Regions from separate parts of the Streptomyces sp. NPDC046860 genome, predicted to be linked through region 2. Evidence: riboswitches for the same ligand, from Rfam matches in the RefSeq annotation. Region 2 holds a riboswitch; each other region holds the start of a gene.

Region 1 (7,390 bases), on a different contig from region 2:
CTGGGACAAGGTCGCCGAGTGCGAGAGCGGAGGCTCCTGGAGCGCCGACACCGGCAACGGCTACTACGGCGGTCTCCAGATATCCCAGGACGACTGGGAGAAGTACGGCGGCACGCAGTACGCGGGCAGTGCCGACCAGGCCAGCCGTTCGCAGCAGATCTCGGTGGCGGAGAAGATCCTCTCCGACCAGGGCACCACCCACTGGGCCACCTGCGCCCTGATCGCCGGGCTCACCTCCAACTCCGGCTCGGTCGACGTCGACACGGGGGTGAGCGAGTCCCCGTCCGCGGACAAGGGCGACTCCGGCACCGATGACGACACGTCCGGCGAGTCCCCCGAGGCGAGCACCCCGGCCGAGGACTCCGGCTCGCCCGCGCCGTCGGACTCTGCCGCCTCGTCCTCCCCGTCCGCCGAGGAGACCGGCAAGTCGTCCCCGAGCGCCGACGCCAAGGCCGGTTCGGGGCACTCCGGCAAGGACACCGACACCTCCCGGTCCGGCGGCTCCGCGCCCGCGGCCTCCGAGGGCGGCTACCAGGGCGGTTCGTCTTCCCGCGCCGACGCGGGCAAGGACGCGGACGAGTCGTGGGAGGACGGCGGCTCCTGGAGCCTCGTCGACACCGGCGACCTCGGCGGCGGCGGCCGTCACCGCGGGAGCAGCGCCGCGGAGGGCGTGACGGGCGGTCAGCACACGGCCGGCACCGGACGCCACGCCACCGCCTCCCCGGGCACCTACACCGTCCGCGACGGCGACACGCTCGGCTCCATCGCCGACTCCCTGGATGTGCGGGGCGGGTGGGAAGCGCTCTACTCCGCGAACGAGCAGGCCATCGGCGGCGACCCGAACCATGTCGACCCGGGGCAGACCCTGAAGCTGCCGGGCGAAACGGACGCCGAATAGCGGGATTTGACGCCCACTATCTTCTTATATGTCCCATTTGGTGAAAGTGTGGGATGACTCTCAGAAGCCTTGATCGTCTTTGAATTTCGCCTCGGCGCATGTCTACGGTCGGGACCGCTCGTCACCACGAGCCCCCGAGGCCGCAACGCCGAATCCTGCCAGCGGCCGCCGGGGACAACCGTCGCGTAAAGCGCCGTAGGCAGGAGCGGGGGACCCAAGGTACGTGCCCGACCCGGTGTTTCGACGCCGGTGCGGGCTTGGGGTGGAGCCACGCCTTCCGGGAGTGATGGGGAGGGGTGGCCGGGCACTCATCCGGCCCGAACCCGACAGCTCACCTCGCAGGCGTCGGTGAGGGGATCGATCCATGCTGTTCTCCAGCAAGGGCATGCACCGTCGCCCGTCCAAGACCGCCCGTGTCCTCGCGCTCGCCGGTGTCGCCGGCGCGGCCGTCGTGGGCCCGGTGATGGCGTCGGGCAGCGCCTCCGCCGCCACCGGTTCCGAGTGGGACGCCGTCGCGCAGTGCGAGTCGGGCGGCAACTGGTCCATCAACACCGGCAACGGCTTCTACGGCGGTCTGCAGTTCTCCGCCTCCACCTGGTCCGGCTACGGCGGCACGCAGTACGCCGCCACCGCCGACAAGGCGACCAAGGAGCAGCAGATCACCGTCGCCGAGAAGGTGCTCGCCGCCCAGGGCAAGGGCGCCTGGCCGGTCTGCGGCACCGGCCTGTCCAGCACGCCGTACAGCGGCTCGGCCGCCCCGGCGCCGTCCGCGGACAGCAAGACGGAGGACAAGGCCGCGGCCGACACCTCCGAGCGCGCCGCCGACGACCAGGCCGCCTCCCGCTCGACCGAGCGCCCGGACGCGAGCAACACCGTCACCACCCCGACCGGCCAGAAGGTCGAGAAGGGCGACGGCGAGTACAAGGTGGTCAAGGGCGACACGCTCAGCTCCATCGCCGCGAAGCACAAGGTCGAGGGCGGCTGGAAGAAGCTGTTCGACCTGAACAAGGACATCGTGAAGAAGGCCGACGTCATCTTCCCCGGCCAGATGCTGCACCTGAAGTAACCGCGACCCGTTCACGGGGACCGGCCCCCCCGAACCCGTCCGGCCCCGTGAACCTCCGGTCCCCTGACGGACCCCCCGCCCCGGTGCGCGTTCCCCCCGCGCGCCGGGGCGGTGCGCTTTCCGCCCCCCCGGCCCATTCCTCCCCGGCCCATTCCTCCCCGCCCATTGCCCAGAACCCTTTGTTCCGGGCGTGAACAATGGGTACGGTCTCCCTGTCCCACCCCGTCCATGAGGCGGTCGGTCGACGGCCGACGCCCCGGGGACGGTTAGGCTCTAGACGCTGGGCATGCCATCAGGCACCCGCCCCGCACCGAACGCGTCACATCCACGAAGGAGATGCTCGTGCCGTCCATCGACGTCGTCGTAGCTCGGGAGATCCTGGACTCCCGAGGCAACCCCACGGTCGAGGTCGAGGTCGGCCTCGACGACGGCAGCACGGGTCGTGCCGCCGTCCCGTCCGGCGCCTCCACCGGTGCCTTCGAGGCCATCGAGCTGCGTGACGGTGACCCGAACCGCTACCTGGGCAAGGGTGTCGAGAAGGCCGTCCTCGCCGTCATCGAGCAGATCGGCCCGGAGCTCGTCGGCTACGACGCCACCGAGCAGCGCCTGATCGACCAGGCCATGTTCGACCTGGACGCCACCGACAACAAGGGCTCGCTCGGCGCCAACGCCATCCTCGGCGTCTCGCTCGCCGTCGCCCACGCCGCCTCCGAGGCCAGCGACCTGCCGCTGTTCCGCTACCTGGGCGGCCCGAACGCGCACCTGCTGCCGGTGCCGATGATGAACATCCTGAACGGCGGCTCGCACGCCGACTCCAACGTGGACATCCAGGAGTTCATGATCGCGCCGATCGGCGCGGAGTCCTTCTCCGAGGCCGTCCGCTGGGGCGCCGAGGTCTACCACACCCTCAAGAAGGTCCTGAAGAGCAAGGGCCTCGCCACCGGTCTCGGCGACGAGGGCGGCTTCGCGCCGAACCTCGGCTCCAACCGTGAGGCCCTCGACCTCATCCTCGAGGCCATCAAGGAGGCCGGCTACACCCCCGGCGAGCAGATCGCCCTCGCGCTCGACGTCGCCGCGTCCGAGTTCTACAAGGACGGCAAGTACCTCTTCGAGGGCAAGGAGCGCTCCGCCGCCGAGATGACGGAGTACTACGAGGAGCTGGTGGCGGCCTACCCGCTGGTCTCCATCGAGGACCCGCTGTTCGAGGACGACTGGGCGGGCTGGAAGGTCCTCACCGACCGCATCGGCGACAAGGTCCAGATCGTCGGCGACGACCTGTTCGTCACCAACCCCGAGCGCCTCGCCCGCGGCATCGAGGAGGGCGTCGCCAACGCCCTGCTGGTCAAGGTGAACCAGATCGGCTCGCTGACCGAGACCCTGGACGCCGTCGAGATGGCCCAGCGCAACGGCTACAAGTGCATGATGTCCCACCGCTCCGGCGAGACCGAGGACGTCACCATCGCCGACCTGGCCGTCGCCACCAACTGCGGCCAGATCAAGACCGGCGCCCCGGCCCGCTCCGAGCGCGTCGCCAAGTACAACCAGCTCCTGCGCATCGAGGAGATCCTGGACGACGCCGCGGTCTACGCCGGCCGCAGCGCCTTCCCGCGCTTCAAGGGCTGACCCCGGCGGGTCGGCGCGAGCCGGCCCCGCCCGTCGTACGTACGTCCCCGGACCCGGTCCCGTACCGTGTCCGGGGACGTACGCACGTGTGAGCTCGAAAGCACGCGCACAGCAGAAGACGCACAGGCACAGTGGAGGCGGAGCGCCAGATGGCCGCGAGGGACCGGGACCGTTTCTCCACCACGACCAGGCTGCGGCTGCTCGGTGAGCAGACGGCGGCCCGTGTCTACCGCTCCCAGACCAAGCGGCAGGCCCGCCGCTCCCGCCTCACCGGCCGGGCCGCGCTGCTGGCCCTCGTGCTGTGCTCGCTCATCGTCGCGCTCGCCTATCCGATGCGGCAGTACGTGTCCCAGCGCGCCGAGATCGCGGACCTGAGACACCGCCAGGAGCAGGCCCGCGACCGGGTCGAGCAGCTCAGGGACACCAAGGCCCGCTGGCAGGACGACGCCTACGCCGAGCAGCAGATCCGGCGCCGGCTGCACTACGTGATGCCCGGCGAGACCGGGTTCGTCGTGATCGACCCGGGCGCCGCCAAGCAGTCCCGTACCGACAAGGGGGCCGCCCACCGGCCCTGGTACGCGAACGTCTGGGACGGCGTCGACAAGTCCGACGCCTCCGACCAGTGACCGGCACCCGCCGGTGACCGAAGACCAGCCACCTACGGAAGCAGTCATGGAAACGCCCCCGCCCCACACCCCGCGCACCGAGCCCACCGAGGCGGACATCGCCGCCTTCGAGCTCCAGCTCGGCCGCCCGCCGCGCGGCCTGCGGGCCATCGCCCACCGCTGCCCGTGCGGTCAGCCGGACGTCGTGGAGACGGCGCCCCGGCTGCCCGACGGCACGCCCTTCCCGACGACGTACTACCTGACGTGCCCGCGCGCCGCCTCGGCGATCGGCACGCTGGAGGCCAACGGCGTCATGAAGGAGATGACCGAGCGGCTCCAGTCCGACCCGGAGCTGGCCGCCGCCTACCGGGCCGCGCACGAGGACTACATCCGACGCCGCGACGAGATCGAGGTCCTGGCGGGCTTCCCCAGCGCGGGCGGCATGCCCGACCGGGTGAAGTGCCTGCACGTCCTGGTCGCCCACTCGCTGGCCGCCGGTCCCGGTGTGAACCCGCTGGGCGACGAGGCCATCGCCATGCTGCCCGAGTGGTGGGCGAAGGGTCCGTGCGTGACGCCCGGCGACGCCTGCGGCGCGCAGCCGGCCGAGCCCGGTGAGGAGAGCCGGTGACCCGCGTCGCCGCCGTGGACTGCGGCACCAACTCCATCCGGCTGCTCGTCGCCGACGTGGACCGTCGGACGGGTGAACTGACCGACCTGGACCGGCGGATGACGATCGTCCGGCTCGGCCAGGGCGTCGACCGCACCGGCCGGCTCGCCCCCGAGGCGCTGGAGCGCACCTTCGCCGCCTGCCGGGAGTATGCCGGGGTCATCCGCGAACTCGGCGCGGAGAAGGTGCGGTTCGTCGCCACCTCCGCCTCGCGCGACGCGGAGAACCGGGACGAGTTCGTCCGCGGTGTCGTGGACATCCTCGGGGTGGAGCCGGAGGTCATCACCGGCGACCAGGAGGCGGAGTTCTCCTTCACCGGCGCGACCGGGGAGCTGAAGGGCGGCGACCACCTGGAGAAGCCGTACCTGGTGGTGGACATCGGCGGCGGCTCCACCGAGTTCGTCGTCGGCGACGACCACGCGCGGGCCGCGCGGTCCGTGGACATCGGCTGTGTGCGTCTGACCGAACGGCACCTGGTGCACGACGGCGAGGTCACCGACCCGCCCACGCACGAGCAGGTCGCCGCCATGCGGGCCGACATCCGGGCCGCGCTCGACCTCGCGGCCCAGACCGTGCCGCTCGGCGAGGCGCGCACCCTGGTCGGACTCGCGGGCTCGGTCACCACGGTGTCCGCCATCGCCCAGGAGCTGCCGGAGTACGACTCCGCCCGCATCCACCACTCCCGGATCTCGCGGGCCCGGGTCCGCCAGATCACCGAGTGGCTGCTCGGCTCCACGCACGCCGAGCGCGCGGAGATCCCCTCCATGCACCCGGGCCGGGTCGACGTGATCGGCGCGGGTGCCCTCGTGCTGCTCTCGATCATGGAGCGGACCGGTGCCGAGGAGGTCGTCGTCAGCGAGCACGACATCCTCGACGGCATCGCGTGGTCCATCGCGTAGCGAGGCCCGACGGCCGTACGAGAACGGCTTGTTACCGCCCAGTAGTGTGCGGCTGAGCAGGCTGGACGACGTTTGAGCACCCCCCGCGGGGCGGCCGACACGCCGCTTCGCGGGGCTCCGCCGGAAACCTTCGTGAAGTTCTTCACAAGGAATTCGGCCCTGGTGGGGGATACGGGGGTCCGCATTGACCCGTTCGGGGGTTCAACCACCCCTGGAGCGTGCTCACAACCGTATTGCGAGGGTGTTTCGCGGGGATGTCGAAAGCACCCGGAAAGGGTGCCCCGCGAGTGGCTCCGGAGGCCGGACGGCCAGCTCAAGAGGCATTGACAACGGGTCCGGGCGGCTCACGGTTCCCCCTCGTGAACATGACTTGCGTCACGTGAGTGGCGGAGGATAACACACCCCCTCCACAAGCTTGTGAAGGGGCGCACGAGCTACCCCCCAGGGGCGGGTGGATACTCGATCCCATGAGCACCACGGAGCGTCCCAGGATCCTCGTAGTAGGCGGTGGGTACGTAGGCCTGTACGCGGCTCGGCGCATCCTCAAGAAGATGCGCTTCGGCGAGGCGACCGTCACGGTCGTCGACCCCCGGTCGTACATGACCTACCAGCCCTTCCTCCCCGAAACCGCCGCCGGCAACATCTCCCCTCGCCACGTCGTCGTACCGCTGCGACGCGTGCTGCCGAAGGCGGAGGTCCTCACCGGCCGGGTCACCACCATCGACCAGGACCGCAAGGTCGCCACGATCGCCCCCCTCGTGGGCGAGGCGTACGAGCTGCCGTTCGACTACCTGGTCATCGCCATGGGCGCGGTCTCCCGCACCTTCCCGATCCCCGGTCTCGCCGAGCAGGGCATCGGCATGAAGGGCATCGAGGAGGCCATCGGCCTGCGCAACCACGTCCTCGAGCAGCTCGACAAGGCCGACTCGACGACCGACGAGGAGATCCGCCGCAAGGCGCTCACCTTCGTCTTCATCGGCGGTGGCTTCGCGGGCGCGGAGACCATCGGCGAGGTCGAGGACATGGCCCGCGACGCCGCCAAGTACTACAAGAACGTGTCCCGCGAGGACATGCGCTTCGTCCTGGTCGACGCCGCCGACAAGATCCTTCCCGAGGTCGGCCCCAAGCTCGGCCAGTACGGCAAGGAGCACCTGGAGAGCCGCGGTGTGGAGATCTACCTCTCCACCTCCATGGACTCCTGCGTCGACGGCCACGTCGTGCTGAAGAACGGCCTCGAGGTCGACTCCGACACGATCGTGTGGACCGCGGGCGTCAAGCCCAACCCGGCGCTCGCCCGCTTCGGTCTGCCGCTCGGCCCGCGCGGTCACGTCGACTGCGCGACGACCCTCCAGGTGCAGGGCACGGACTACATCTGGGCCGCCGGCGACAACGCCCAGGTCCCGGACCTCGTCGGCCGCAAGGCGGGCAACGAGAACGCCTGGTGCCCGCCGAACGCCCAGCACGCGCTGCGCCAGGCCAAGGTCCTCGGCGACAACGTGGTGTCCGGCATGCGGGGCTTCCCGCAGAAGGACTACGAGCACGCCAACAAGGGCGCCGTCGCGGGTCTCGGCCTGCACAAGGGCGTGGCGATGATCGTCATGGGCAAGATGAAGATCAAGCTCAAGGGTCGTC
Region 2 (7,390 bases):
GCGGCGGATGCCGCGTTCGCGGGCGACGGCGGCGATGTGCTCCAGCAGCGCGGAGGCGACACCCCGCCCCTGGTGGGCGTCCTGCACCAGGAAGGCGACCTCGGCCTCGTCGGCGGGGGCGGAGGCCGCCATGCCGTCGGCGCCGATGCGGTCGTAGCGTACGGTGGCGATGAACTCGCCGCCCACGGTGGCGGCGAGCCCCACCCGGTCCACGAAGTCGTGGTGCGTGAAGCGGTGCACGTCCTTGGCGGAGAGCCGGGGGTACGGCGCGAAGAAGCGGTAGTACTTCGACTCGTCGGACACCTGCTCGTAGAAGCTGACGAGACGGTCGGCGTCGTCGGCGGTGATGGGCCGGATGCGCGCGGTCCCGCCGTCGCGCAGCACCACGTCCGCCTCCCAGTGGGCGGGGTACTCGTGCCGGTCCTGCCGGTCCGCCGGGGTCTGCATGGGGCCCAGGGTACGGCTCGCGCCGACGGACGGCGTGAGGCGGTGCGCGGGACACGGAAGTCGGGCCGAGGCCGCGGTCCGACGGCCGGTCCGGAAGGGGCGGAACGCCGCTCCGGACACGTTCACCGGTGTGGGAAACTGGTCTAGACAACCTGAGAGACTGAAGGGCTGCATCACATGGCTGAGCGCCGCGTCAACGTCGGCTGGGCCGAGGGCCTCCACGCCCGCCCCGCTTCCATCTTCGTCCGAGCCGCCACGGCCACAGGCGTCCCGGTCACGATCGCCAAGTCCGGCGGCACCCCCGTCAACGCCGGCTCGATGCTGGCCGTCCTGGGCCTTGGCGCCCAGGGTGGCGAGGAGATCCTCCTCGCCTCCGACGCCGACGGCGCGGAGGCCGCGCTGGACCGCCTGGCCAAGCTGGTCGCCGAGGGCCTGGACGAGCTGCCCGAGACGGTCTGACAGTTCTTCGGCGGAAGCCGCGTCGCCCCGTTCGGGACGGCGCGGCTTCCGCGTTTTCCGGGCCAAGAATTCAGGCATCACGAAAATCACGCCCACGGTGATTCACGGCGCACCGGAAAAGGGCAGCACAATTGCCCGGCAAGCGAATATCCCTCTTTGTATACAGCGTCCGTGTTAATTCCGGAGTCCCGCTGTGTTTACAGCATGTTGCGCGTGCCGGGCGCGGTCGCCGCCCGTGGTGCGCAGCCGGTGCGCGAGGGTCGCGCGCTCGGTGTGCAGCGCCGTGAGCGCCCGCGCGCGCTCGCCGTCACCGCGCGCCACCGCGTCCGCGATGGCGCCGTGCTCCGCCCAGGACTCCGGCGGGCTGACCGGGCCGTCCACGGTGTACATCCAGGCGATCTTGTGGCGGAGCTGGGTGAGCGCCGAGGTCAGCGCGTGGCTGCCGCTCGCCTGGGCGAGCGTCTCGTGGAACCAGCCGTCCAGTGCGCGCAGGTCGTCGCTGTTCCCGAGCCGCGCCCGCTCCTGCCCCAGCCTGACCAGGCCGCGCAGCACCTTCAGATGGGCCTCGGTGCGCCGCTGGGCGGCCCGCGCGGCCCCCAGGGGCTCCAGCAGCAGGCGCATCTCCAGCAGGTCGGCGGCCTCCTGCTCACTGGGCTCGGCCACGCAGGCGCCCGCGTGCCGACGGGTCACGACGAAGCCCTCCGCCTCCAGCGTGCGCAGCGCCTCGCGGACGGGGACGCGGGAGACGCCGTAGCGGCGGGCGAGGACCTCTTCGGTGAGCCGGCTGCCGCGCTCGTGGACCCCGGCGACGATGTCGTCCCGGATCGCCGTGCACACCGAGTGCGCCGGAATACGCATGCCCCACCTCCGCCTTAATCCCCGTGCAACGCCGACGACAGCGCTTCTTCCGTGACTCTATTGCAATGCGACGGAATTTCCGACGGCGGACCGGAATCCATGGCTATTTTTTGGACACCGGCCCGGGGAAAGGGTGCCGGAAACGACGAAAGCCCCGGCCTGGGGGCCGGGGCTTTCGGAGAACTCGGGTCAGACGTTCACGCCGTGCTTGCGGAGGTACGCGACGGGGTCGATGTCGGAGCCGTACTCGGGGCTCGTGCGGGCCTCGAAGTGCAGGTGCGGGCCGGTGACGTTGCCGGTCGCGCCGGACAGGCCGATCCGCTGGCCGGGGACGACCTTCTGGCCCACGCTCACCCCGATGGACGACAGGTGGCCGTACTGGGTGTACACGCCGTCGGCCATCTTGATGACGATCTCGTTGCCGTACGCGCCGCCCCACCCGGTGGAGACCACGGTCCCGGCACCGGCCGCGTGGACCGTCGTGCCGCTGGCGGCGTGGAAGTCGATGCCGGTGTGCGAACCCGACGACCACAGGGTGCCGCCGGACTTGTAGGCGGTGGAGACGTAGGAGCCGGTGACCGGCATGACGAAGGAGTTGAGGCGCTCGCGCTCCGCCTTGCGGGCGGCGCGCTCCTTGGCCTCGCGGGCGCGCTCGGCGGCGGCGCGCTCCGCGGCCTCCTCGGCGGCCTTGCGCTCGGCGGCCGCCTTCTGGGCGGTGGCCTGCGCGGCGATCTCGTCGCCGAGGGTGTCGCTGACGGTGATGACAGGGGTGAGGCCGGAGTCCTCGACGGAGTTGTCCGCGGCGAGTGCCGGGGAGGCCGCCAGGGTGCCGACGACACCGGTGGTGAGGGCCGCCACACCGGCCGCGGCAGCGGTGGTGCGCTTGACCCGGCCGGGCTTGCGGTGCTTCCCGGCGGCGCACATGAACGCCATGAGCTGGCTGGTCCTTTCCTTCCTTCTCGCCTACCGGGTTAGCTGACGGGTTCGGAGCAGGAAGGTCTCCTACGGCCGCCCTCGCTTCACGCGCGGGCGTCCGATTCACCCCAGGGACTGCGGTGGGTCCCCGGCTCCCCCTGCGGGGGACTCGGCGATGGCTGTCCGGTGCCGCGGACGCGGCGCACTGCCTGACGAACAGCCCGGAAGAAGCTAAAGGGGACCGGAGCGGATCTTCAAACGAGTCCGGGCTTTTGTAGCGCATCCCACATGCCAGAGCGGTGACCTCCGTCCCAATCCGGACATTTGCCGACCGGTGTTCGAGGAGAGTCCCGAACACGCGTGTGGGCCCCGACGGCTCATGCGCCGTCAGGGCCCACACGCGTGCGGCATCTCGCGCTACTCGGCGGAGACCACCTTGACCTCGCCGATGCCGAGCGCCTCGACGGGCTCCTTGATCCGGGCGGCGTCGCCGACCAGGACCGTGACCAGCCGGTCGGCCGGGAAGGCGTTGACCACGGCGGCCGTGGCCTCCACGGTGCCGGTGGCGGCGAGCGTGCGGTACAGCTCCGCCTGGAAGTCGTCCGGCAGGTGCTGCTCGACCTGGTCGGCCAGCGTGCCGGCGACGGCCGCGGCCGTCTCGTACTTCAGCGGCGCCACGCCGACGAGGTTCTGCACCGCCACGTCCCGCTCGGCGTCGGTGAGGCCCTCGGCGGCCAGGGTGTGCAGCACCGTCCACAGGTCCGCGAGCGCGGGGCCGGTGTTGGGGGTGTCCACGGAGCCGCTGATGGCGAGCATCGAGGCGCCGGTGCCGTCGGGCGCGGAGCGCAGCACCTGCCCGAAGGAGCGCACGCCGTAGGTGTACCCCTTCTCCTCGCGCAGGACGCGGTCCAGGCGGGAGGTGAGGGTGCCGCCGAGGCAGTACGTGCCGAGCACCTGGGCGGGCCACACCCGGTCGTGCCGGTCGGAGCCGATCCGGCCGATCAGCAGCTGGGTCTGCACGGCGCCGGGCCGGTCCACGATGACCACACGGCCGGTGTCGTCGGCGGTCACCGGCGGCACGGGGCGGGCCTGGCCGGGCGTGCCGGTCCAGGCGCCCAGGGTGTCGGCGAGCAGCGCGTCGAGGTCGATGCCGGTGAGGTCGCCGACGACGACCGCGGTGGCGGTGGCGGGCCGCACGTGGCGGTCGTAGAAGCCGCGCACGGCGGCGGCGTCGATCTTCTCGACGGTCTCCTCGGTGCCCTGGCGCGGCCGGGACATGCGCGCGGAGGCCGGGAACAGCTCCTTGGCCAGCTCCTTGGCCGCGCGCCGGGCCGGGCTGGCCAGCTCGTGCGGGATCTCGTCCAGGCGGTTGCGGACCAGGCGCTCGATCTCGCTCTCCGCGAAGGCGGGGGCGCGCAGGGCGTCCGCGAGCAGGTTGAGGCCCTTCTCCAGGCGGGAGGCGGGCACCTCCAGGCTGAGCCGGACGCCGGGGTGGTCGGCGTGCGCGTCCAGCGTGGCGCCGGCGCGCTCCAGCTCGGCGGCGAACTCCTCGGCGGAGTCCTTGTCGGTGCCCTCGGAGAAGGCGCGCGCCATGAGGGTGGCGACGCCGTCGAGACCGGCCGGTTCGGCGTCCAGCGGGGCGTCGAGCAGGACCTCGACGGCGACGACCTGCTGGCCGGGGCGGTGGCAGCGCAGCACGGTCAGGCCGTTGTCCAGCGTGGCGCGCTCGGGGGCCGGGAAGGCCCACGGCTTGGCCTCGCCCGCCTGCGGCTGGGGGTGGAACTCCATGGGGGCGAGCTCGGTCACTTGGCCGTCTCCTCGTCGTCGTTGCCGGCCTCTACGGTGGCCTCGTGCTCCGGGTCGTCGGGCAGGTCGATGTCCTCGACCGCCTCCGGGGACTTGGGTTCGTAGACGAGCACCGCGCGGTTGTCCGGGCGCAGGCGGGCCGCCGCGACCTCGCGGACCTCCTCCGGGGTCACCTCCAGGACGCGCTGCACCGCGGTCAGGGCGAGCTGCGGGTCGCCGAACAGGACGGCGTACCGGCACAGTTCGTCGGCGCGGCCCGCGACCGTGCCGAGCCGGTCCAGCCACTCGCGCTCCAACTGGGCCTGCGCGCGCTCCATCTCCTCGGGGGTGGGGCCCTCCTCGGCGAAGCGGGCCAGCTCCTCGTCGATGGCGGCCTCGATGACCGGGACCTCGACGTCGCCGGAGGTCTTCACGTCCAGCCAGCCGAGCGAGGGCGCGCCGGCGAGGCGGAGCAGCCCGAAGCCGGCGGCGACGGCCGTACGGTCGCGGCGCACCAGGCGGTTGTAGATGCGGGAGGACTCGCCGCCGCCGAGGACGGTGAGGGCGAGGTCGGCCGCGTCGGACGCGCGCGTGCCGTCCTCCGGGAGCCGGTAGGCGGCCATCAGGGCGCGCGCCGGGACCTCCTCGACGACGACCTCGCGCAGTTCGTCGCCGATGACCTCGGGCAGCGAGCCGTCGCGCGGGGCGGACTTGCCGTCGTGGCCGGGGATGGAGCCGAAGTACTTCTCGATCCAGGCCAGCGTCTGCTCGGGGTCGATGTCGCCGACCACGGAGAGCACCGCGTTGTTGGGCGCGTAGTAGGTGCGGAAGAACGCGCGGGCGTCCTCCAGCGTGGCCGCGTCCAGGTCGGCCATGGAGCCGATCGGGGTGTGGTGGTAGGGGTGGCCCTCGGGGTAGACCATGGCGGTCAGCTTCTCGAAGGCGGTGCCGTAGGGGACGTTGTCGTAGCGCTGGCGGCGCTCGTTCTTGACGACGTCGCGCTGGTTCTCCATCGACTCGTCGTCCAGCGCGGCCAGCAGGGAGCCCATGCGGTCGGCCTCGAGCCACAGGGCGAGTTCGAGCTGGTGGGCGGGCATCGTCTCGAAGTAGTTGGTGCGTTCGAAGCTGGTGGTGCCGTTCAGCGAGCCGCCGGCGCCCTGGACCAGCTCGAAGTGGCCGTTGCCCTTGACCTGCCCGGAGCCCTGGAACATCAGGTGCTCGAAGAGGTGCGCGAGACCGGTGCGGCCCGCGACCTCGTGCCGGGAGCCGACGTCGTACCAGAGGCATACCGCGGCCACCGGGGTCAGGTGGTCCTCGGAGAGCACCACGCGCAGACCGTTGGCCAGGCGGTGCTCGGTCGCTGTCAGGCCCCCGGAGCCTGCCTGGGCGGTGGTCGTGTGACCCATGGGCATGTACGTCCCTTCGCAAGCGGAGGCGGTCGAAAGAAACCGCTGTTTTCCTGCCGTTCCTGCCACTGTATGCAAAGCGTGCGAGGGCCCGGCGGAGTTCCCGGCCGACGTACGCCCACAGCGGATCGACTAGCCTGCGTCAGGCGTGCTCATGGCGAGCGCGGTCCCCGGCCGGCGTACGGCGGCGGAACGCATGGCCGCCGAGCACGGGGCGGACCCGCGCGGACACGGGTCGCGGCCCGTGTTGTCAGTGCCCCGGTCCACAATGGTCCGCGTCCGATCCGTCCCGATCTTGAGCAAGGAGCCGGCAGCGATGGCCCGCCGCAGCACGAAGACCCCGCCGCCCGACGACGCGTACGAGGAGAAGATCCTCGACATCGACGTCGTGGACGAGATGCGTGGCTCCTACCTCGAATACGCGTACTCGGTCATCTACTCGCGCGCCCTGCCGGACGCCCGTGACGGCCTGAAGCCGGTGCACCGCCGCATCGTCTACCAGATGAACGAGATGGGCCTGCGCCCCGAGCGCGCCTACGTGAAGTGCGCGCGCGTGGTCGGCGAGGTCATGGGCAAGCTCCACCCGCACGGCGACGCGTCCATCTACGACGCGCTGGTGCGCATGGCGCAGCCCTTCTCGATGCGCGTGCCGCTGGTCGACGGACACGGCAACTTCGGCTCGCTGGGCAACGACGACCCGCCGGCCGCGATGCGGTACACCGAGTGCCGGATGGCCGCGGCCGCGAGCCTGATGACGGAGTCCATCGACGAGGACACCGTCGACTTCGCGCCGAACTACGACGGCCAGGAGAAGGAACCGGTCGCGCTGCCCGCCGCGTTCCCGAACCTGCTGGTCAACGGCTCCTCCGGCATCGCGGTCGGCATGGCGACGAACATGCCGCCGCACAACCTGCGCGAGGTCATCGCGGCCGCCCGCCACCTGATCAAGCACCCGAACGCGGACCTGGACGCCCTGATGCGGCACGTCCCGGGCCCCGACCTGCCCACCGGCGGCCGCATCGTCGGCCTGGACGGCATCCGGGACGCGTACGCGAACGGCCGGGGCTCCTTCAAGATGCGCGCCACGGTCGCCATCGAGGCGGTGACCGCCCGCCGCAAGGGCCTGGTCGTCACCGAACTGCCCTTCGCGGTCGGCCCGGAGAAGGTCATCGCGAAGATCAAGGACCTGGTCAACGCGAAGAAGGTCCAGGGCATCGCGGACGTCAAGGACCTCACCGACCGCGAGCACGGCCTGCGCCTGGTCATCGAGATCAAGAACGGCTTCGTGCCCGAGGCGATCCTGGAGCAGCTCTACAAGCTGACGCCCATGGAGGAGTCCTTCGGAATCAACAACGTGGCGCTGGTGGACGGCCAGCCGCTCACGCTGGGCCTGAAGGAGCTGCTGGAGGTCTACCTCGACCACCGCTTCGAGGTCGTGCGCCGGCGCAGCGAGTTCCGCCGGACCAAGCGCCGCGACCGGCTCCACCTGGTCGAGGGCCTGCTGACCGCGCTGGTCGACA
Region 3 (7,390 bases), on a different contig from region 2:
CGGATGCGAGCGGGGAGGAATCCGTACGCCCCTACCAGGCCCCCTCCCGCTCCCGGAACCCGTCCGCGTCCCACGTCCCCCACAGGCGGGGGGAGAGCCAGGACGGGGCGTGGGTGCGGAAGTCCGGCGGGGGCAGGGTGCCCGTGCCCCTGGGGAGCGCGCCGAGGAGGGGGGCGCCCGCGACCTCCGGGAGGTCGGTGACGTTGCAGCGGGTGGCGAGGTCCGGGCGGGTGGGCCAGGAGCCGATCACCACCCCGGTCAACTCCAGGTGGCGGGAGCGCAGTTCGCGTGCCGTGAGTTCCGTGGAGTTCAGGGTGCCCAGGCTCGCGGGGGCGACCAGCAGGACCGGGGCGTCGAGCAGGGACGCCGCGTCGGCCAGGGTGCCGCCCGCGGGGTCGAAGCGGACCAGGAGGCCGCCCGCGCCCTCCACCAGGACCAGGTCGTGCTCGGTGGCGAGCTTGGCGGCGGCCTCGGCCACGTCGCGGGGGCGGACCGGGGGCAGGCCGGACCGGCGGGCCGCCGTGGCCGGCGCCAACGGGTCCGGGTAGCGGGCCAGTTCGCGGGCCGTGACCGGGCCCGCCAGGCGGGCCACCTCGTCGGCGTCGCCGCGCTCGTCCGGGCGTACTCCCGTCTGGGCGGGCTTCAGCACCGCCACCGAGCGGCCGGCCGCGAGGGCGGAGGCCGCCACGGCGGCCGTCACCATCGTCTTGCCGATCTCCGTGCCCGTGCCCGTGATCACCAGTACCGGCATGTCATCCCTCCCGCGCCGCGGCGCACACCGCGCGCGCGATCCGTGCCACGTCCGCGTCGTCCGTGACGTACGGCGGCATCGTGTAGACCAGGTCGCGGAAGGGGCGCAGCCACACGCCCTCCCGCACGGCGGCCCGCGTCGCGGCCGCCATGTCCACCTCGTGGTCGAGCTGGACCACGCCGATCGCGCCCAGCACGCGCACGTCCCGGACACCGGGCAGACCGGCCGCCTCGGCCAGGCCGTCCCGCAGACCGGTCTCGATCCGCTTGACCTCACCGGGCCAGTCCTGCCCCAGCAGCAGCTCCAGCGAGGCGCACGCCACGCTGGCGGCCAGCGGGTTGCCCATGAACGTCGGCCCGTGCGCGAGCACGGGCACCTCACCGCGCGAGATGCCCTCGGCCACCCGCGCGGTGCACAGGGTCGCCGCCAGGGTCAGATAGCCGCCGGTCAGCGCCTTGCCCACGCACATCACGTCCGGCGAGAGGGCCGCGTGCTCCGCCGCGAACAGCGCGCCGGTGCGGCCGAATCCGGTGGCGATCTCGTCGAACACCAGCAGCACGTCGTGCGCGTCGCACGCCTCGCGCAGCACGCGCAGATACGCGGGGGAGTGGAACCGCATCCCGCCCGCGCCCTGCACCACGGGCTCCACGATCACGGCGGCCAGTTCGTCCGCGTGCCGCTCGATCACCGAGCGCAGATGCTCCGCGTGCGCCTCGTCGTACTCGGCGGGCGGCGCGTCGGCGAAGACCTGGAGGGGCAGCGCGCCGGACCACAGCCCGTGCATGCCGCCCTCCGGGTCGCACACCGACATCGGGTGCCAGGTGTCCCCGTGGTAGCCGCCGCGCCAGGTCAGCAGGCGCCGCTTGCCGGGACGGCCCAGCGAACGCCAGTACTGGAGGCACATCTTGACGGCCACCTCGACGGACACCGACCCGGAGTCCGCGAGGAAGACGTGCTCAAGCCCCTCGGGCGACATGTCGACAAGGTGCTTCGCCAGCCGGACGGCGGGCTCGTGGGTGAGCCCGCCGAACATCACATGACTCATCCGCCCCAGCTGCTCGCGCGCCGCCTCGTTCAGCACCGGGTGGTTGTAGCCGTGGATCGCCGACCACCAGGACGACATCCCGTCGACCAGCTCACCGCCGTCCGCGAGCCGCAGCCGGACCCCGCTGGCCGACTCCACGAGAAGCGGCTCGGTGCGGCCGGGCATCGGACCGTACGGATGCCACACGTGCCGCCGGTCCAGCTCCAGCAGCTCGGCCGCGTCCCGCTCAGGCATTGGGCGCGAGGTCCGTCCCGGCGCCCCGGCGGCGCACGGCGACCAGGTCGGTCCGCGCGTCGGTGCCGGCCGGCACCTCGGCCGCGGGCCCGGCCGTGCCGCACACCCCGCCCCCGGCGTGCGACCCGCACCCGGAGGTCTCCGCGTCCGGCCCGCAGCCGCCCGCCGCCGCGTCCGAGCCGCAGCCGCCCGCCGCCGCATGCGACCCGCAGCCGCCTCCGGCCGCCGCCCGGTGCTCCGGCAGCGTCACCTGGTCCGCGCCCTCCACCTCGAACCCGGCGTCCGCGATCATCTCCAGGTCGGCCTTGCCCGCCTGGCCCTCGCTGGTCAGGTAGTCCCCGAGGAAGACCGAGTTGGCCAGGTGCAGCGCCAGCGGCTGGAGGGTGCGCAGGTGGACCTCACGGCCGCCCGCGATCCGTACCTCCACGTCCGGGCAGACGAAGCGGACCATCGCCAGGATGCGCAGACACCGCTGCGGGGTGAGGTTCCACTCCTTGGCCAGCGGGGTTCCCTCGAACGGGATCAGGAAGTTCACCGGAACGGAGTCCGGGTCCAGCTCCCGCAGCGCGAACACCACGTCCACCAGGTCCTCGTCGCGCTCACCCATGCCCGCGATCAGCCCCGAGCAGGCGGAGAGGCCGGCCGCGTGCGCCTTGTGGACCGTGTCCACCCGGTCGGCGTAGGTGTGGGTGGTGGTGATGTCGCCGTAGGTCGCCTCGGAGGTGTTCAGGTTGTGGTTGTAGGCGTCGGCGCCCGCCTCCCGCAGCCGCTCCGCCTGACCGTCCGAGAGCAGGCCCAGGCAGGCACAGACCTCGACGCCCTCGTTCTGCTCCTTGATCGCCTTGATGGTGTCGGAGACCCGGTCCACGTCCCGGTCGGTGGGCCCGCGCCCGGACGCCACCAGGCACACCCGCTTGGCGCCCCCGGCGAGCCCGGCGGCCGCCGCCTCGGACGCCTGGTCCGGCTTCAGCCAGGTGTACTTGAGGATGCCCGCCGTGGAGCCCAGCCGCTGGGAGCAGTAGGAGCAGTCCTCCGGGCACAGGCCCGACTTGAGGTTGACCAGATAGTTGAGTTTCACCCTGCGGCCGAACCAGTGCCGCCGCACCTTCCCGGCCGCGGCCACCACATCGAGCAGGTCGTCGTCGGAGGTGGCGAGCACGGCGAGCGCTTCCTCGCGCGTCGGCGTCTCGCGCCGCAGTCCCTTGTCCACCAGCGTGTTCAGGAGGTCCATGGGGGTTGATCCTGTCCTACCCGACCGCCTCGGGCCAAGGAGACTTCGCACAACGACCGGCGTTCACCGTGTGGGTATTGCCACATCATGGGCGGCTCTCCACGCCGCTAGTGTCTGTCTGTTGTCTACAAATCCCTTGTCCGCGAAAGCGAGTCCCGGAGGAGCCCATGGCGTTCGGCTGGATCGACGAGCAGGCCGAGGCGCGCCGCCGCGCCGGACTCCTGCGGACCCTGCGCCCCCGCCCCGCCGACTCACCCCTGCTGGATCTGGCGAGCAACGACTACCTGGGCCTGGCCCGCCATCCGGAGGTCGTCGAGGGCGCGGCCGGGGCGGCGCGGACCTGGGGCGGCGGCGCGACCGGCTCCCGCCTGGTCACCGGCACCACCGAGCTGCACACCCGGCTGGAGAACGAACTCGCCGCGTTCTGCGGCTTCGAGGCGGCCCTCGTGCTGTCCTCCGGCTACGCCGCCAACCTGGCCGCCGTCACCGCGCTCGGCCCGCACGGCTCGCTGATCGTCTCCGACGCGTGCAACCACGCCTCCCTGATCGACGGCTGCCGGCTGGCGCGCGGCACCAAGCAGGTCGTCGGACACGCCGACCCGGAAGCCGTGGCCAAGGCACTGGCGACCCACCGGGGCGAGGCGATCGCCGTCTCCGACACGGTCTTCTCCGTCGACGGCGACGCGGCACCCCTGGGCCGGCTGGCCGAAGCCTGCCGGGAGCACGGTGCCGGACTGGTCGTGGACGACGCGCACGGTCTCGGCGTGCTGGGGGAGGGCGGCCGGGGCGCGGCGCACGCGGCCGGGCTCGCGGGCGCGGACGACGTGGTGGTCACCGCGACGCTCTCCAAGTCGCTGGGCAGCCAGGGCGGGGTGGTGCTGGGCCCGGCACGCGTGATCGCCCATCTGGTCGACACCGCGCGGACGTTCATCTTCGACACCGGTCTCGCCCCGGCCGCCGCGGGGGCCGCGCTGGCCGCGCTGCGCCTGCTCCGGCGCGAACCCGGGCGCCCGGCGCGTGTCCGCGAGGTCGCCGCCGGACTGCACGCCCGCCTGACCGCCGAGGGCCTGGCGGCGGTACGCCCGGACGCGGCCGTGGTCTCGGTACGGGCGCCGTCGCCCGACGCGGCCGTGCGCTGGGCCGCCGACTGCCGTGCCGAGGGTCTGTCCGTGGGCTGCTTCCGCCCGCCCTCGGTCCCGGACGGCGTCTCCCGGCTGCGGCTGACGGCCCGCGCGGACCTGTCGGACGCGGACATCGAACGGGCCGTACGGGTCATCACCGCCGTCCGGCCCCGCTGAGGCCGGGAAAAACCCCGTCAAATACGGTCTCGCGTCGTAGAGTTCACCCCGTTGAGCGACAGATGTCCGCGTATCTGGGGGGTTGGTTCCCCGGACCGGCCCGGTGATGGCAGGGTGACGTGCAGGCATCAGTGCGGAACCGTCCCGAAAACCCTCCGCCCCGCGTCGCCGCGCGGCCCGGGGGAGGTCGGCGGGCGGCCCCGTGGGAAAGGGACGACCTCGCCATGGCAGATCACCTGGAAGCTTCCGTCACGCTGCCGAGCGATCCCGCCTCGGTGTCCACGGCCCGGTCCTACGTGGTGGGCACCCTGGCCGGCTGGGGGCTGCCCTCGGACGACGAGGTGACCGACACCGTGCGCCTCATCGTCTCCGAACTCGCCACCAACGCCGTCCAGCACACCCTGGGCCAGTCGCCCACCTTCACCGTGGACGTCGTGCTGGCCCGGCACGAGCTGCTGCTGATCGGGGTGACGGACAGCCATCCGAGGCTGCCGAAGAGGCTCCCCGCCGCCGTCGCCCAGGACAACGGGCGCGGCATGGCCATCATCCGCTGCCTCACCGTCGAGTGCGGCGGCAAGCTGCGCGTCCGGCCGACCCGGGAGGGCGGCAAGACGGTCTTCGTCGAGCTGCCCTGGAGCGTCCCGCGCCAGCCGCTGGCCAACGCGGTCCGGCCGGAGGCATCTCCGGCCCGCTGAGCCGCCGCGGGCGCCCCGATGCCGGGGGCCCGCTCAGGAACGGCTCCCGGGGCGCGTACGCCCGCGCGGAGCCGCTCCCGCCGCGCTCGTCCGGGTCAGTTGACCCGGCCGTACCAGACGCTCCTGGTCCAGATCTTCTGCAGCCGCACCACGTCCCCGGTCTTCGGCGCGTGCCAGATCTTGCCCTTACCGGCGTAGATGCCGACGTGGTAGACGCTGGAGCCCGAGTGGAAGAACACCAGGTCACCGGCCTTGCGGCGGCCGGAGGAGATGTGGTGCGTCTTGTTGTACTGCTGTGCGGCCGTACGCGGCAGGGACTTGCCCGCCTTCTTGAACGAGTACAGCGTCAGGCCCGAGCAGTCGAACCTGCGGGGACCGGTGGCCCCGTAGCGGTACGGTGCGCCCTTCTTCGAGGCGGCGACCTTCAGTGCCTTCGTCGCGGTGGTCGCGGCGGAGGCGTCGGTGGCGAGCCCCGGCACCACGATCGAGCCGCCCACGGCGGCCAGAGTGAGGGCCGAGGCGGTACCGGCCCGGGCCATCAGCGACGGGACACGATTGAGCGCAGTCATGCGCAACCCTTCGTCAGCCGCCTGTGAAGGATGACCTGTCGGATTCGGGCTGGCGAAGTTGCCCGGCCGTGTCACCACGGCTTCACCCCAAGGGCTGCTCGGCACGGCCGCCCGCTGCTGCGGACGAACGTCCCGGCGACCCGTCTTGCTCGGGTCCTCCACTCCTGCCGATGCACTTCTGTCGACCGGGCATCCGGGCGGCGGCAGGACTCGGCGTCCGCCCGGACCGCCCCGCCGCTGTGGCGGGGGCTTGTCGTCAGACAGGGATCTTGGCCCACTCCTGTCCGAAAATCCCAATGGAACCGGTGGTTTGTGGGGTTACTCACCACTCACCCGTTCGGGTGGACAGCACCTTTCCCGAGTGACCGTCAACTGCATGCCGTAGCCCCGGACCTGGGCTTCCACGGTCACGGGACACCCCGCAGGGCGCGCGGCGCGCAAGTCGGCGAGCACGGAAACGGGCGCGGAGATACACCGGTCGGCGGTACCACGTTCGGCCCGTTTCGGCTCGGCGGACGGCGCGCGGGGCGCCGTCCGCCCGTGGGCGGCGTCCGGGTCAGCCACCGTCATCGGGCGGGAGCACGACGCGCGCGGTCCGGCGCTCGCCGTCCAGCACCCGCAGCGCGTGTGCCAGCGTGCCCCCGTACAGCTCCCGCTCGCCCCGCCCGTGCATCAGTGCGAGCGCGTCACGGAGCGCGGCCGCCGTACGCACCAGTGCCTGCGCCGCCCTGAGGGCCCGGTACGTGTCGCCGTGCCGGGCCGGGTTGATCCGGCCCAGCAGGTCGGCCGCCTCCAGATAACGGTCGATCAGCTCACCCTCGGCACGGGTCAGCGCGGGCAGCGGTGGTAGTTCCTCCGGCAGCACGGCCCGCTCACCGGGCGCCGGGGACGTGGTCGCGGGTGCCCACGACGCCGTCGACCAGGCCGTGCTCCAGGGCGCCGGCGGCGTCCAGCGCCCGCTCGCGCTCCAGGTCGGCGCGGACGGTGGCGGCGTCGCGGCCGGTGTGCCGGACGAACAGCTCCTCCATCAGCTCCCGCGCCCGGACCATCTCCGCCGCCTGGATCTCCAGGTCGCTGGGCTGTCCCCGCACCGGCTCGGCCAGCTCCGGCTGGCGGAGCACGACCCGCGAGCCGGGCAGCGCGAACCGCTTGCCGGGCGCTCCGGCCGCGAGCACCACGGCGGCCACCGAGACGGCCTGGCCCAGGCAGTACGTCGCCACGTCGCAGCTGATGTAGCGCATCGTGTCGTACACCGCCGTCATGGCGTGGAAGTCGCCGCCCGGACAGTTCAGGTACAGCGTGATGTCCCGGTCCGGGGCGGCGTGTTCGAGCTGCATGAGCTGGGCGATCACATCGGTCGCCGCCGCGTCGTCCAGCGGCGTGCCCAGCATGACGATCCGGTGTTCGAACAGCTTGGAGTACGGGTCGAGCGTGCGGCGGACCCCGCCCTCGCGCTCGGTGAACTCGGGCAGGACATGTCGGGCGTTCGATCGGGTCATGGCACACCCCTCCTGATCGGCGGGGCCGCTTCAGACCCCGCTTCTGTAAAAAATGTACAGGACGTACG
Region 4 (7,390 bases), on a different contig from region 2:
AGGACAGGTCGGCCACCGCGCCCTGGGTCACGAGCCGGCCGCGTGTCATCACCGCCGCGTGGGTGCACACCTGCTCGATCTCGTCGAGGAGGTGGGAGGAGAGGAAGACGGTGGTGCCGTCGGCGGCCAGCTCCCGGATCAGGCCGCGGATCTCGCGCATCCCCTGCGGGTCGAGACCGTTGGTGGGCTCGTCCAGCACGAGCAGGCGGCGCGGGGTGAGCAGGGCGGCGGCCAGCCCGAGGCGCTGTTTCATGCCGAGGGAGTACGCCTTCGCCTTCTTGCCCCCGGCGGCGGCGAGCCCCACCCGCTCCAGCGCGGCGGCGACGCGGGCGCGCCGGGTGCGGGGGTCGGCGGCCGGGTCGGCGGCGTCGTAGCGCAGCAGGTTGTCCCGGCCGGAGAGGAAGCCGTACAGCGCGGGGCCCTCGATGAGGGCGCCGACCTCGGGCAGTACGGCACGCCCGGCGCCCGGCATGGGGCGGCCCAGGACGTGCGCGGTGCCCGAGGTCGGTTCGATCAGCCCCATCAGCATGCGGATGGTGGTGGTCTTGCCGGAGCCGTTGGGGCCGAGGAAGCCGAAGACGCTGCCCGCCGGGACGGTCAGGTCCAGACCGTCCACGGCGAGCTGTCCGCCACGGAACCGCTTGGTCAGGCCACGGGTGGCGATGACCGGCGCGGCATCGTCCCGCGCGGCGGAGGGTCGGTCCATCGGCTCCCCCTGCGTGAGCTCCGTCGTGCCCGGTGGGTCACTTGTCGGCGTCGGCCGCCTTCACCAGGGCCTCCTTGGTGACCGCGCCCGCGTACACCGTGCCGTCGTCGGTGATCAGGGCGTTGACCAGGCGGGTGGAGAAGACGGTGCCCTTGCCGAAGTCGCCGGAGACCGGGTCGCCGAGCGAGCCGAGGAAGCCGCCCATCGCGCCGTCCTGGGAGCCGGTGGGGCCGCCCTCGGCGCCGGTGCCGAACTTGGCGATGGCGGTCCAGCCCTCGCCGATGGTGTCGGCGCCCTTCAGACCGCCCGGCGCGAATTCGCCGCCGAAGCCCGGGGCGTGCTCGCGCCTGCCGTCGTCGCCCGGCTTCTCCTCGGTCACCTTCGCGCCCTTGGGCGGGCGGAAGTCGAAGGTGGAGGCGGGCGGCGCGGCGAAGGAGACCTTGGTGAAGCCCGCGTCGAGGACGGCGGCGCCGCCGCTCTTCGGGGTGAGGGTGAACTTCAGCGGCAGACCCGTCTTCGCGTCGACGCCGATGGTGACGGCGCCGACGGTGGAGCCGGACTGCTTGGGCTTGATCAGCAGCTTGTAGGCGTCCCGGCCGGCGATGCGGGTGGTGCCGTCGACGGTGACCGAGGTGGTGTCGTCGACCGACTTCAGGGCCTCCTCGGCGAAGTCGTCGGGCGTGGCGGAGCGCTGGTGCCCGCGCTCCTCGCCGGAGTGCCGGGCGGTGGTGTGGAAGACCTCGTTGCTCGCGCTGTCGTAGCCCCACACGTCCTTGTCGTTGTGGATGAGGCTGTACTCGGCGTCGCGCTCCAGCAGCGAGACCTTCTGCTTCTCGGGGCCGTCGGCGGCCACGCGCAGGGTGTGGGTGCCGGAGGCCAGCTCGGTGAGCTTGGTGCGCGGGTCGGCGGAGGAGCCGTCGCCGTCCCGGCCGGAGCCCATGCCGTCCTGGAGCGCGCCGAGGTCGGGCAGGCCCAGGTCGGTGCTGACCTTGACTGTGCCGGACATTTGCTGGACGTCGGACTTGGCGATCTTCTCGACGAGCTGCTGGGCGGTGATCTCCGGCAGGTCCGGGTCACCGGCGGCGGCGAGCGCCGGGACCAGCCCGATGGTGGCCGCCGCCACACCCACCACCGCCACGGGCACGACGTACCGGGCGGCCTTGCGGCGTCCGGTGCGCGGGTCCTCGTCGGGGCCGGTGCCGGTCGCGTGGTCGGATTCGTACGGTGCCATGTGTGCCTTACCTCCGTCGTCGGCGGCGGCTGCGCTCGCTGGGATCCACCCGAGCCGCCATTCTCACCGGGATCGGTGAGCAGTGGTGGTTTCCCTGGTTCCCATCAGACCAACTCCGCAGTCCTGGAGCGTCAGCCCACGGAGCCAACTCGGCGTACACCTGCGGTATGACAGACGGACCGGAACACCCGCGCCTACCCGTAGGGGTCGGGCGGGCGTTCCTGGGGCCTGTCCTAACCGGCCCGGTGGACCACCGCGTCGCACAGCTCGATCAGAGCCGTCTTGGCGGTGCAGTCCTTCAGCGGGGCGAGGGCGGCGCGGGCCTCCTCCGCGTACCGCACGGCGTCGCGCCGGGCCTGCTCCAGCGCGGGGTGCACGCGCAGCGCGGCGAGCGCCTCGGCGAGCCGGGCGTCGTCGGTGAGGTCGGAGTCGAGCAGCTCGCACAGCGCGAGGTCGGCGGGCTCGCCGAGCCGGGCGGCGCGCTCGCGCAGCCGCAGCACCGGCAGCGTGGGCACGCCCTCGCGCAGGTCGGTGCCGGGGGTCTTGCCGGACTCGTCGGATTCGGAGGCGATGTCCAGCACGTCGTCGGCGAGCTGGAAGGCGACGCCGAGCCGCTCGCCGTACTGGGTGAGCACGTCGACGACGCTCTCGTCGGCGCCGGACATCATGGCGCCGAAGCGGCAGGACACGGCCACCAGGGAGCCGGTCTTCCCGGAGAGGACGTCGAGGTAGTGCTCGACCGGATCGCGGCCGTCCTGGGGACCCGCGGTCTCCAGTATCTGGCCGGTGACGAGGCGCTCGAAGGCGAGGGCCTGGACGCGGACGGCCTCGGGGCCGAGATCGGCGAGTATCTGCGTGGCGCGGGCGAAGAGGAAGTCGCCGGTGAGCACCGCGACGGAGTTGCCCCACCGGGTGTTGGCGCTGTCCACGCCGCGCCGCACGGCCGCCTCGTCCATGACGTCGTCGTGGTAGAGCGTGGCCAGGTGGGTCAGCTCGACGACGACGGCGGAGGGGACGATGCGCGGGGCGTGCCGGTCGCCGAACTGGGCGGACAGCAGCACCAGCAGCGGACGGAACCGCTTGCCGCCGGCCCGCACCAGGTGCTGGGCGGAGCCGGTGATGAAGGGGACCTCGCTCTTGGTGGCCTCTAGCAGGCCCGCCTCGACAGCCGCCAGTCCGGCCTGGACATCGGCTTCCAGTGCCTGGTCCCGCACGCTCAGCCCGAACGGCCCGACGACGGTCACGAGGTATCTCCTGTCTGCTGGTGTCTGCTGGCGACTTCACGGCTTGTCGATAGGTCGCTGCCATCAGTCAAGTCAGCGTATCCGGTCCTCTTTGGATCACCGATCGCACCCACCGGTCCAGCTCATGAGGTATCGGTTTTCGTCCGGCATGTGCCGGATGGGTGGACAAGGGGGACATATAGGTCCTCAGTCGGGCGATCCGGCACTCCGGGGGTCACACCGAACCAACGAACGGGAGCGCCCCCCGGGTTCCGTCCCGAGGGGACCGATGCCCCCTAATACGCACAGACGGACCAAATGCACATAATCCCCCATGTCTAATTTTGCGTATTTTGCGATTCCGTGAGTTGGCTCACGCGCCCTCCCGTCTCGCGCCTACCCGCGCAAACCCCCCTCTCACCCCCTTCTTACCGTGCCCGGTAGGGAAGTTGAGGATTGGCGACCGCAAAGGATCAAGTGGGCCAATTGGGACAGAACAAGGTCAACTAGCACTTCGGGTGATTCCGGTACTTGTTCCGGACATGTGCGGTCGCATACGTTCCCGGCCTGTCAGGCGAACGCCGAATCCTGCCGCGCCTGACAACCCACTCACGAACTCATTCGTACGGCAGGAGCGGGGGACCCAGGTAAGCCGCCGGACCGGACGACACATGTCGCTCCGGAACGGCTCGGGGTGAAGCCGAATCGTCCCCGGTGTCCGACGGGCACCGGGGACGAAGCGGCCGGGCACCTCCCCGCCCGAACCCGACAGCTCACCTCGCAGGCGACGGAGAGGAAACAACGACATGACTGCTGCCGTTCAGCCGCGCCATGCCCGCACCAAGCGCATCGCCCGCACGCTCGCCGTCGCCGGTACCGGTGCCGCGATGTTCGCGCTCCCCCTCATCGGCGCCACCAGCGCCTCCGCCGCCCCGGCCGCCAAGCCCGCCGCCGCCTCCACGGTGTACCCGAACAACCTCGACGGCTGGATCCGCCAGTCCCTGGCGATCATGGCCGAGAAGGGCATCCCGGGCACCTACAACGGCATCCACCGCAACGTGATGCGCGAGTCCTCGGGCAACCCGCTGGCCATCAACAACTGGGACATCAACGCCATCAACGGCACCCCGTCCAAGGGCCTGCTCCAGGTGATCGACCCGACCTTCAAGACGTACCACGTGGCCGGCACCTCGCTCGACCCGTACAACCCGGTCGCCAACATCACCGCCGCGTGCAACTACGCGTACCACCGCTACGGCTCCATCGACAACGTCAACGGCCCGTACTAGGCCGGACCGGCCCCACGGCCTGTTCGCCGCGCCCCCGTCGCACGCCTCGCGCGTGCGACGGGGGCGCTCGCCGTCACAGCGCGAACAGGCGCTCCAGGACCACGGCCACCCCGTCGTCCTCGTTGGAGAGGGTGACCTCGTCGGCCACCGCCCTCAGTTCCGGGTGGGCCCCGGCCATGGCGACGCCGTGGGCCGCCCACCGGAACATCGGGATGTCGTTCGGCATGTCGCCGAAGGCGACCGTATCCGTCCGGCCGAGACCCAGGTGCTCCGCGGCCAGCGCCAGACCCGTCGCCTTGGTGATCCCGCACGGCTGCAGCTCGACCGTGCCCGGCCCCGACATGGTGACCGTGGCCAGCGAGCCGACGACCGAGCGGGCGGTGGCCGCCAGTTCGTCGTCGGACAGGCCGTCGTGGCGCAGCAGCACCTTGCTGATCGGCGCGCGCCAGAGCTGCTCGCGCCGCTCCACCCGCACGGCGGGCAGGGTCGGGTGCGGCATCCGGTAACCGGGCTCGATCAGCGTGAGCCCGTCCACGCCGTCCTGGTCGACGGCCGCGTGCACCTGGCCCACCTCAGCCTCGATCTTGCCGAGCGCGGTCTCGGCCAGCTCCCGGTCGAGCTGGACGGACCACAGCATGCGGGCGGCGCCGGCGTCGTACACCTGCGCGCCCTGGGCGCACACCGCGAGCCCCGTGCCGCCGAGCGCGGCCAGCAGGGGGCGCACGCGGGGCGCCGGGCGGCCCGTCACCACCAGATGCCGGGCGCCGGCGCGTGCCGCTCCGGCGAGCGCGGCGAGCGACCTGGGGGAGACCGTGTCGTCGCCGCGCAGCAGCGTCCCGTCCAGGTCGGTGGCGATGAGTGAGCGAGCGGAGGGTGCGGCCATGATCAGAGAATACGGATCACAGGTCCCCCCGACTCACCACGCGGTCACGGGAGTTGACGCGCCGCTCAGCTCCGGGCGCCGTGTGCCGCCGCCAGGTGCCGCGCCAGCCGCGGGGAGGCGAACTCCGTACCGCACACGAAGCGCATCACCGGACCGTACGAGGCCGCCGCGGGCAGGCCGGTGAAGTACAGGCCGGGCAGCGAGGAGACGTAGCCGGGGCCGAGCCGGGGCGCGCCCCGGGTGACCGCGAGGCCCGCGCGCAGGCCCGGACCGAGGAAGTCCAGCGCGGCCAGATCGACCCGGTAGCCGGTGGCCGCGATGACGTGGTCGGCGGTGAGCCGGTCGGTGCGGCCCCCGTGGGTGCGCACGGTGAGCACCGGGGCGCCGTCCACCGCCTCGGCGGCCACCACCCGCGCCACCTCCCGCACCTGCACCCGCTCCTCGAAGCGTTCGCGCAGCCACCAGGCGCCGAGCGGGCCGAGGACCCGGCGGACCAGGTGGTGCCGGACGCCTTCGGGCAGGAAGCGGTAGGGGTCGGCGTGATAGCTGAGCGCCCACAGCGACCAGGCGCGGCCGAAGGGCGACTCCGGACGGAACCGGGGCTGCTTCCAGGGCGGCGCGCCGAAGGCGACCCGGCCCCGGCCGCGCGAGACGACCCGCACCCGCGCGCCCGCCTCGGCGGCGAGGGCGGCGGTCTCCAGCGCGGACTGCCCGGCGCCGACCACGATCAGCTCCTTGCCCGCGAACCGGCCGAGGTCGTGGTGCTGGGAGCTGTGCGAGACCGGCGCGGGCCCGTCGAGCGCGGCCCCGGCCAGTTCGGCGGGCAGGTGGGCGAAGCCGGACAGTCCGGTGGCGACCACGACCGCGCGGGCGGCGAACTGCTCCCCCGAGTCGAGCTTCAGCTCGAAGCCGCCGGGCCGCCCGCGCTCGACCGACACCACCCGGACCCGCTCCAGGTCCGGCACGAGCCGCTGCCGGAACCACTCCCCGTAGGCGATGAAGGTCTCCGCCGGGATGATGTCCTCGTCGGTCACCAGGCGGCGCACGCCCGCCGCGTCGCAGTAGTCGGCGAGGGTGTGGCCGGGCTGGGGACAGTCGAGGCTGGAGGCGGCCGGGGTCGACTTCAGGAGCATCCCCTCGGGCATGTGGTCGCGCCAGCTCACCATGGGGTCGCCGAAGACGCGTACCGGGAGCCCGCGCGCCCGCAGATGGGCGGCGGTGGACAGGCCGTAGGGCCCGGCCCCGATGACTGCAACCGGTCGGATCACGAAGTCCCTCCCAGGACGCGGTACGCCACGTGCGTGGCCTTGCCTACTTCGCGGAGTGCGAGGTGCCGCCGCCCCGGCGGCCGGTCCGCCAGAGCTGGTAGAGGTGCTTCGCGCCGGGGCGGGCGAAGCGGGCGAGCATCGTGAGGAACGGCATCGGGTCGTCGCCCGCGAGCCAGGCCAGCTCGGTCCCGCTGGCCCGCGCCGGGGCGTGCGGCGTGGTGTAACCGCTGCGGCGGTAGGCGAGCCAGGCGGGCAGGTCGATGTTCTCCACGACGAACCGCCGGCCGGCCCGCTGTCCGCCCTCGGGGACGGGCCGGCCGGTGAGGTTCAGGTGCAGGGCCCGTACGACGTCCACGCCCGACTCGCTCTCGAAGAGCCGGAACTGGGCGCCCATGCGGGGGTTGAAGTCCAGCAGCTTGTACCGGCCGTCGCGGCGGTCGAAGCGCAGGTCGAGGTCGACGACCCCGGCGAAGCCGAGCTGTTTGACGAACCGCGTGGCCAGATCGGCGAGTTCGGGGTTGTCGACGACGAAGGCGCTGGCCGTCATGCCCGCGTGCGGGGGCCAGGAGCGGACCTTGACGCCGGTGAAGACGGCGAGCGGGCCCGCGTCGGCGTCGAAGCAGCCGTGCACGATCCAGTCCTCGGCCGCCTCCCTCGGCAGGTACTCCTGGAGGATCACGCCGGGGTCGTCGCCCCAGTCGCGGGCGAGGGCCAGCAGGCCGCCGCGGGTGGCGATCCGGGTGGTGCCGCCCACGGCCGGGCGTCTGCGCCGGACGAACGCCTCCCGGTT

The links. Region 2 has a riboswitch for cyclic di-AMP ahead of ABZ898_RS14245 (M23 family metallopeptidase). Riboswitches for the same ligand answer to the same signal wherever they lie in the genome.
Positions count from the first base shown of each region.
Region 1: it holds a riboswitch for cyclic di-AMP, as region 2 does, so the genes downstream of both, ABZ898_RS20720 (transglycosylase family protein) here and ABZ898_RS14245 (M23 family metallopeptidase) in region 2, are expected to answer to the same signal.
Region 3: it holds a riboswitch for cyclic di-AMP, as region 2 does, so the genes downstream of both, ABZ898_RS05190 (C40 family peptidase) here and ABZ898_RS14245 (M23 family metallopeptidase) in region 2, are expected to answer to the same signal.
Region 4: it holds a riboswitch for cyclic di-AMP, as region 2 does, so the genes downstream of both, ABZ898_RS25820 (transglycosylase SLT domain-containing protein) here and ABZ898_RS14245 (M23 family metallopeptidase) in region 2, are expected to answer to the same signal.

Region 1 is NZ_JBEYXQ010000014.1:71,323-78,712, forward strand. It holds gene ABZ898_RS20715 (transglycosylase family protein) at 1-898, shown strand, start outside; cyclic di-AMP (ydaO/yuaA leader) riboswitch at 1,080-1,258, shown strand; gene ABZ898_RS20720 (transglycosylase family protein) at 1,263-1,964, shown strand; gene eno (phosphopyruvate hydratase) at 2,301-3,587, shown strand; gene ABZ898_RS20730 (septum formation initiator family protein) at 3,737-4,213, shown strand; gene ABZ898_RS20735 (DUF501 domain-containing protein) at 4,260-4,820, shown strand; gene ABZ898_RS20740 (Ppx/GppA phosphatase family protein) at 4,817-5,758, shown strand; gene ABZ898_RS20745 (NAD(P)/FAD-dependent oxidoreductase) at 6,226-7,390, shown strand, end outside.
Region 2 is NZ_JBEYXQ010000008.1:107,191-114,580, reverse strand. It holds gene ABZ898_RS14260 (GNAT family N-acetyltransferase) at 1-447, opposite strand, end outside; gene ABZ898_RS14255 (HPr family phosphocarrier protein) at 625-906, shown strand; gene ABZ898_RS14250 (GntR family transcriptional regulator) at 1,081-1,764, opposite strand; gene ABZ898_RS14245 (M23 family metallopeptidase) at 1,954-2,697, opposite strand; cyclic di-AMP (ydaO/yuaA leader) riboswitch at 2,711-2,864, opposite strand; gene ABZ898_RS14240 (pitrilysin family protein) at 3,097-4,485, opposite strand; gene ABZ898_RS14235 (pitrilysin family protein) at 4,482-5,876, opposite strand; gene ABZ898_RS14230 (DNA topoisomerase IV subunit A) at 6,187-7,390, shown strand, end outside.
Region 3 is NZ_JBEYXQ010000002.1:361,884-369,273, reverse strand. It holds gene bioD (dethiobiotin synthase) at 32-751, opposite strand; gene ABZ898_RS05210 (adenosylmethionine--8-amino-7-oxononanoate transaminase) at 753-2,030, opposite strand; gene bioB (biotin synthase BioB) at 2,023-3,261, opposite strand; gene ABZ898_RS05200 (8-amino-7-oxononanoate synthase) at 3,429-4,559, shown strand; gene ABZ898_RS05195 (ATP-binding protein) at 4,784-5,254, shown strand; gene ABZ898_RS05190 (C40 family peptidase) at 5,350-5,823, opposite strand; cyclic di-AMP (ydaO/yuaA leader) riboswitch at 5,827-6,008, opposite strand; gene ABZ898_RS05185 (hypothetical protein) at 6,380-6,688, opposite strand; gene ABZ898_RS05180 (ATP-dependent Clp protease proteolytic subunit) at 6,696-7,322, opposite strand.
Region 4 is NZ_JBEYXQ010000023.1:1,204-8,593, forward strand. It holds gene ABZ898_RS25805 (ABC transporter ATP-binding protein) at 1-706, opposite strand, end outside; gene ABZ898_RS25810 (DUF2092 domain-containing protein) at 744-1,937, opposite strand; gene ABZ898_RS25815 (polyprenyl synthetase family protein) at 2,171-3,181, opposite strand; cyclic di-AMP (ydaO/yuaA leader) riboswitch at 3,730-3,962, shown strand; gene ABZ898_RS25820 (transglycosylase SLT domain-containing protein) at 3,967-4,449, shown strand; gene ABZ898_RS25825 (HAD family hydrolase) at 4,523-5,332, opposite strand; gene ABZ898_RS25830 (FAD-dependent oxidoreductase) at 5,398-6,600, opposite strand; gene ABZ898_RS25835 (ATP-grasp domain-containing protein) at 6,644-7,390, opposite strand, start outside.